Regions from separate parts of the Pseudarthrobacter sp. CC4 genome, predicted to be linked through region 1. Evidence: predicted binding sites of a transcription regulator. Region 1 holds the regulator's gene; the other holds the start of a gene.
The links. The regulator LexA, encoded in region 1, represses DNA repair genes until DNA is damaged. The targets are predictions, from matches to a motif close to TCGAACANNTGTTCGA.
Positions count from the first base shown of each region.

Region 2: PV768_RS06975 (shikimate dehydrogenase) is a predicted target of LexA. The motif match lies at 1,900-1,915, and genes of this name have one in related genera.

Region 1 covers NZ_JARCCZ010000010.1:126,666-130,071, reverse strand. The annotation lists gene PV768_RS08755 (histidinol-phosphate transaminase) at 1-400, opposite strand, end outside; gene PV768_RS08750 (LysM peptidoglycan-binding domain-containing protein) at 506-922, opposite strand; gene lexA (transcriptional repressor LexA) at 1,248-1,982, shown strand; gene PV768_RS08740 (ATP-dependent DNA helicase) at 2,016-3,406, opposite strand, start outside.
Region 2 covers NZ_JARCCZ010000008.1:35,964-39,369, forward strand. The annotation lists gene PV768_RS06965 (MFS transporter) at 1-764, opposite strand, end outside; gene PV768_RS06970 (IclR family transcriptional regulator) at 997-1,824, shown strand; gene PV768_RS06975 (shikimate dehydrogenase) at 1,997-2,878, shown strand; gene PV768_RS06980 (bifunctional sugar phosphate isomerase/epimerase/4-hydroxyphenylpyruvate dioxygenase family protein) at 2,878-3,406, shown strand, end outside.

The sequences.
Region 1 (3,406 bases):
CGGTGTCCGTTCCGCTGGCCAGCAGGGGATACATGGAGTACGTGGGAGGGAATCCGAGCGCTGTACGTCCTGGGCCGCCAAAGGCCTGGAGTATCTGCTGAAGGACTTCGTTGGAGCCGTTGGCCGCCCAAAGGTTGGATTCATCCAGCCCGTGCCCCAGGTACTCCGCCAACGCCTTCCGCAGGTCGGTGAATTCCCGGTCCGGGTATCTGTTGAGTCCTGCTGCCGCTTCTGACACCGCTGCGCTAATGGCCGCCCTGACGTCAGCCGGAACCCCATGGGTGTTTTCATTCACGTTCAGGAGGATTGGAACGTCCAACTGGGGCGCGCCATAGGGCGTAAGCCCGCGGAGGTTGCTGCGGAGGGGAAGCCGGTTCAGGCGCTCTAGCTGGTCATTCACCTGAACAGTTTAGTGCCCGGGCCGGACACCGGAAAATGTGACGGTTTCCTGTTCGCTCCCGGAGCGCCGCGCCCTGCCGCCCCTGGAGAGGCAAAATGCCGGGTCCTAACTTGCGGGCACGAACAATTGCTGGCCGGGGAAGACCGCGCCGGCCGGGAGGTTATTGAGCTGCACGATGTCCGCCACAACGTCCCGCGGATCACGCTCCGGTGCGACACCGGCCGCAATGCCCCACAGTGACTCGCCAGGCTGGACCGTGACTGTGACAGTGGGCGTCGTTGCAAGATCCGTCGCAGACTCCGACGCCTTGGCCGGGGCATTGAAAAAGCCTGCCAGCGAAAGGAGCAGGGCAGCGAGCAGGACCAGCGGAATGCCGATCAGCACGATGCGACCGCGACGGGTCAGGCGAAGGGGCGGAAGAGGCGCAGGCCGTCCGGCCTGCCGATTGTCCGCCTGGGACAGGATTTGCTGCACCGAAAGCAGCTGGTGGCGTGAACCCCGCGAAACAGATGTAGCTGACATGATCTGAGCCCTCCTGGACCGTACTGTGCTGCCCGGACGTCCTTCCCTCCGCCCCCGGCCGGACCTTTTCCGGCGTAGTCTTCGAATGACCAGGGCAATGAGTAGAACATATATTCGAACTTTGCTTTCTCTGTTTTAGCACCTATCAACGAACATTGTCGAGACTCGCTAGAACAAATGTTTGAAAAAGCAATGCGGCTGGCCTAGCTTTGAACCAAAGAACAACCACCTGGACAGTCGATCAGCAGGGTCTGACATTTAGGGGCGGGAACTTCCAGGGCATGGCCATGGAGAGGGCCGGCGGAACCGAAAGGCATTGGCGAATATGGCAGCAGCAGCCGCCGGGGGCAGGGCAACCGCGCAACCGAAGAGGACCGCCAAGGGCCTGACTCCACGGCAAAAGAAGATCCTCGAAACCATCCAGCGCTCGGTCAACGAAAACGGGTACCCGCCGTCCATGCGGGAGATCGGCGACACCGTGGGACTGGCGAGCCTTTCGAGCGTGACGCACCAGCTTTCCCAGCTGGAGAAGCTTGGCTACCTCCGCCGCGACCCCAAGCGGCCGCGGGCCATGGAAGTCCTGATGCCGCTGACCCTGGACGGCGGAGCCGCAAAGCCGGCAAGCCAGGCGTCCGCCGTCCGTTCACCCGGTGCAGCGACTGTCACCGAACTGCCCACCGCCCTGGACACGGCGATGGTTCCCCTGGTGGGCCGGATCGCCGCAGGCGGCCCCATCCTTGCCGACCAGCTGGTGGAGGACGTGATGCCGCTCCCCAGGCAACTGGTGGGCCAGGGGGAACTGTTCATGCTTCGGGTAGCCGGGGATTCGATGGTGGATGCAGCCATCTGCGATGGCGACTGGGTTGTGGTCCGCCGCCAGCAGGATGCGGCCAACGGGGATATCGTGGCCGCGCTCCTGGATGACGAAGCCACCGTCAAGACATTCCGCCAGCGCGACGGCCACACGTGGCTGCTCCCGCAGAACACCCAGTACGAGCCCATCCTCGGGGACCACGCCACCATCATGGGCAAGGTTGTGTCGGTACTCCGCTCGCTGTAGCAGGGAAACTCCGCCCGCTGCAGCGAGACGGCCTCAGGCGTTTTCCCGGGCCAGCCGCTCCAGGGCGGCAATCGCCGTCTTCCGGTCTGTTGTGGACCAGAAGGGCGGCAGGGCCCCGCGAAGGAACCCTGCATAGCGCTCAGTGGCAAGCCGGGAGTCAAGCACGGCCACCACTCCCCTGTCGCCCGTGGAACGGATCAGCCGGCCTGCCCCCTGGGCGAGCCGGATCGCGGCGTGGGTGGCCGAAACCGACATAAAGCCGTTTCCACCTGCCTGGGCTACTGCCCGTGAGCGCGCCGTCATGAGGGGATCGTCCGGCCGCGGAAACGGGATGCGGTCTATCACCACAAGCCGGCACGAGCCGCCGGGGACGTCCACGCCCTGCCAAAGGGACATGGTCCCGAACAGGCAGGTATCGGGCTCGTCGGCGAACTGCTTTACCAGGCCGGTCATGGTGGAGTCCCCCTGGCAGAGGACGGTCATCCCCAGCTTGGGGCGCAGTGCCTCGGCCGCTTCCTCTGCCGCACGCCGGGACGAGAACAAGCACAGCGCCCCGCCACCGGAAGCACGGATCAGGGCTTCCAGTTCGTCCAGTGCTTCCGGGGAAGCACCCCTGCCGGGCTTCGGCAGGTGCCCGGCCACGTAGAGGATGCCCTGCTTTGGGTAGTCGAAGGGTGATCCCACGTCCACGCCTGTCCAGCTCGGGGCGCCGTCACCCACCAGGCCCAGTCCGCCCGCGGCAGGTTCAAACGCGGAACCGATGGCCAGCGTCGCGGAGGTCAGCACCACCGTGTGGCCGGCGAAGAGTCCTTCGCGCAGCCTCCCGGCAACGGACAGCGGCGCGATGTTGATCAACGCAGGAGCGGTCTCGTCCGGCGGGGAGAATCCCTGTGCAGGGTCAAAGGAACTGGCACGGGAAAACCACACCACTTCGCGGTTCTCCCGGGCTGCCAGGAGCCGTTCACAAAGTTCCAGGATGAGCAGCAGCCGCGACCGCGCGAGCTGCCTGCCGCCGTCGGCCGTGGCGCTGCTGTCCCCCTTTGAATCCGAGAGGGCAGCCCGGCAGGCGTCCCGCAGCTGGTCCACGCAGTCCAGCTGTTCATCATTGAGCCCGTTCGGGAGCAGCCCGTTCGGCACGCCTGCCAGGGCAAGCTCCAAGTTGGCGGCTGCGGCGTTCAACGCATCAACGGTGATGGCCGTGTGCTTCCGCGCACCGGCGGCAGCGGCGTGGACCATGGCCACCGAGAGCTGGCCGGAGACCGCCCCGGTAACCCTGTCCTGGAGTTCATGGGCCTCATCCACCACCACCACGTCATATTCGGGCAGGACGGCCAGGCCTTCGAACGCGCTGACGGCGAGCATCGCATGGTTGGTGACCACAACATCCGCTTCAGCAGCGTCCTGGCGCGCCAGTTCGCTGAAGC
Region 2 (3,406 bases), on a different contig from region 1:
AAGGCGCAGCAGATGACGCGGAGGACGTCGCGCCAGTGGCCCTTGAGGAGGTCGGCGACAGGGAGCTTGGAGATCTGCGCGGACTTCTGTGCTTCCTCGAAGGCCGGCGGCTCGTGCAGCGTGCGGCGGATGAAGAAGGCAACAACAACCACCACGGCACTCAGCCAGAACGGGATGCGCCAGCCGATGCCGTACTTGATCTCGTCCGGAAGGGCGAGCACGGGGATGAAGACGAGGGCAGCGAGGATCTGGCCGCCCTGGGTACCGGTGAGGGTCCAGGAGGTGAAGAAGGAGCGGCGGTTGTCCGGGGCGTGCTCCAGCGTCATGGAGGAGGCGCCTGCCTGCTCGCCGGCGGCGGAGAGGCCCTGGCAAAGCCGGGCCAGGACCAGCAGGGCCGGAGCCCACCAGCCAACGGTGTTGAAGTCCGGAAGGCAGCCGATCAGGAAGGTGGAGGCACCCATCAGCAGGAGGGTGAACATCAGGACCTTCCGGCGGCCCACCCTGTCGCCGAAGTGGCCCAGGATGACGGCGCCAACCGGCCGCGCCACGTAGGCGAAGCCGAAGGTGGCGAAGGACATGATGGCCGCGTTCGCGTCAGCATTGGGGAAGAAGACCGTGGGGAAGATCAGGGCTGCGGCGGAACCGAAGATGAAGAAGTCGTAGTATTCGACGGCGCTGCCCAGGAAGCTGGCGAGGGCTGCCTTCTTCGGCGTCCCGGCCGGGGCGGCGATGCCTGGCTCAGTGGACGGAAGTAACTGGCTCATGGAGTTCCTTAGATGTGACGACTTTGTCGCGGATGGATCAGGGGGCTCGCAGCCGGCGCGGCCTGGGGTAGGGGCTTGGCCCGGCACGGCTGGACGGTTGGGAAAACCCGAACAGTAGCCACATGGTGGGAGCTACTTGTGCGATACAGCAATGATGGCTGTGAGTGGAGTCACCTGTCAAGAAAATAATCATCATCTAGAAATAGCTCTCACTATGTGGCAACATCGAGGTATGAGTGTGAATCAAACCACAGCTGACGACGATGCAGCTGTCGACATCAAAGCGGACGCCAAGGCGGCCAAGGCGGACCGTACGGACATGGTGGGCAAGGCCCTGGGCCTCCTGGTCCTCCTGGGAGACGAGCCCCGCGGCGCGAGTGCCGCGGAAATCTCCCGCCGTGCGGACCTGCCCTTCAGCACCACTTACCGCCTGCTGGGATCGCTGACGCGGGACGGGTTCGTTGATTATGAACCGGACGGGCGCCGGTACCACCTGGGCCTGAGGATCTTCCAGCTGGGCCAGCGGGTCTCGAACCACCACGGCTTCGCAGGAACGGCCATGCCGGTTTTGCGCCGGGTGACCGAGCAGACGGGTGAGGCAACCATCCTGAGTGTCCGGGACGGCCACCACCACCTGACGGTGAACAAGGTGGACGGCCCGCAGATGTTCAGGGTGACCAGCGACCCCGGACACCTGGGCTCCCTCTCCACTACCGCCGTCGGCAAGGCCCTGGTGGCCTTCGCGGAGGATGCCGAGCGGGAAAAGCTGTTGGCGGAGCTTCCGCTGGAGCGGTTGACGGAAAAGTCCATTACGGACCGCGACGCCTTCCGCGCCGAAATTGAGAAGGTCCGGGCCCAGGGGTACGCGGTGATGGATGAGGAGAACGAGGCCGGCATGCGCGCCGTCGCGGTCCCGCTCCTCAACTCCCAGGGCCACGCGTTCGCCTCGCTGGCCACTGCCGTTCCTGTCTTCCGCCTGAGCCTTGAAGGCCTGGAGGCGCACGTTCCCCTGCTGCAGGAGGCCGCGGCGGAACTGGCCGCGCGCCTTCCGCAGCGGTGAGCCAGGGCGTGCCCCATCGCACGAATACCGCAGATTCAGGCCCATCTGTTCGTATGTAGAACAAGAGTGCGAGAAGTGAACATTTGTTATATCGTTATTCCAGTCACCTGCTGGCGGCGTGTGCCCGAGGGCAACGCCGGCCGCCCGGTGCCGTATCAAAGGAGCTGCACGGATGAGTAATCGAACTGAGTCCTACCTCGTGGGACTGGTCGGCGACGGCGTGATGCCGTCACTCACCCCGCCCATGCACGAACGCGAAGGTGATGTGCAGGGACTGCGCTACCTTTACCGGCCTATCGACCTCCTGGAACTGGGCCTTTCCGGGGAATCCGTGGGGGAGCTCCTCAGGAGCGCCCGGAACCTCGGCTTCAATGGCCTGAACATCACCCACCCCTGCAAGCAGCTGGTCCTGCAGCACCTGGATGAGGTTTCTCCGGACGCCCGCCGGCTGGGCGCCGTCAACACCGTGGTGATCGAGGACGGCCGGTTCGTCGGCCACAACACCGACTTTTCCGGCTTTGCCGCCGCACTGGCTTCCGGCCTCCCTGCCGCAAAGCTGGACCGCGTGGTGCAGCTGGGTGCCGGCGGTGCCGGTTCCGCCGTCGCCTACGCCCTGCTCTCCGCCGGTGTCCGCCACCTGGACCTCGTGGACATGGACGCCGCCCGCGGCGCCGCCCGGGCCGCTGAACTGGCCGGCTTCTTTCCGGACAGCACCGTGACGGCACGGACGACGACGGAGCTGCCGCGGCTGGTGCCCTTGGCCGACGGCCTGGTGCACTGCACCCCCGTGGGCATGGCCGCCCACCCCGGCGTTCCCCTCGACCTGGACCTGCTGGAGCCCCGGCACTGGGTGGCGGACATCGTCTACCGGCCCATCGAGACCGAACTTGTCCGCGGCGCCCGCGCCAAGGGCTGCGACGTGCTGGACGGCGGCCGCATGGCCGTGGGCCAGGCCGCCGACGCCTTCCGCATCTTTACCGGCCTCGAAGCGGACCCGGACCGCATGCGCAGCCACTTCCTGGAACTTGTGGCCGCAGAGGAGGTGGCTGCCTGATGCGCACCGGAATTGCCACCGTCTGCCTCTCCGGCACGCTGAAGGAAAAGATGCAGGCCTGCGCCATCGCGGGCTTCGACGGCATCGAGATCTTCGAACAGGACCTGGTCACTTCGCCGCTGAGCCCCGAGGACGTGCGGAAGATGGCCGCAGACCTCGGCCTGGGACTGGACCTCTACCAGCCGTTCCGGGATTTCGACGGCGTCACGCCGGACCTGCTGAAGGCCAACCTTCGGCGTGCTGAAGCGAAGTTCAGGCTGATGGGCCGGCTGGGCATGGACACCATCCTGGTCTGCTCCAACGTTGCCACGGCCACCATTGACGACGACGACCTCCGCGCCTCCCAGCTCTCCGAACTCGCGGAGCTGGCAGGGGAGCACGGCATCAGGGTCGCCTACGAGGCCCTGGCCTGGGGCAAGTACGTCAATGACTACGAGCACGCCTACCGCCTGGTGGAGATGGTGGACCACCCCAACTTCGGCACGTGCCTTGACTCCTTCCACATCCTCTCCCGCGACTGGGACACCG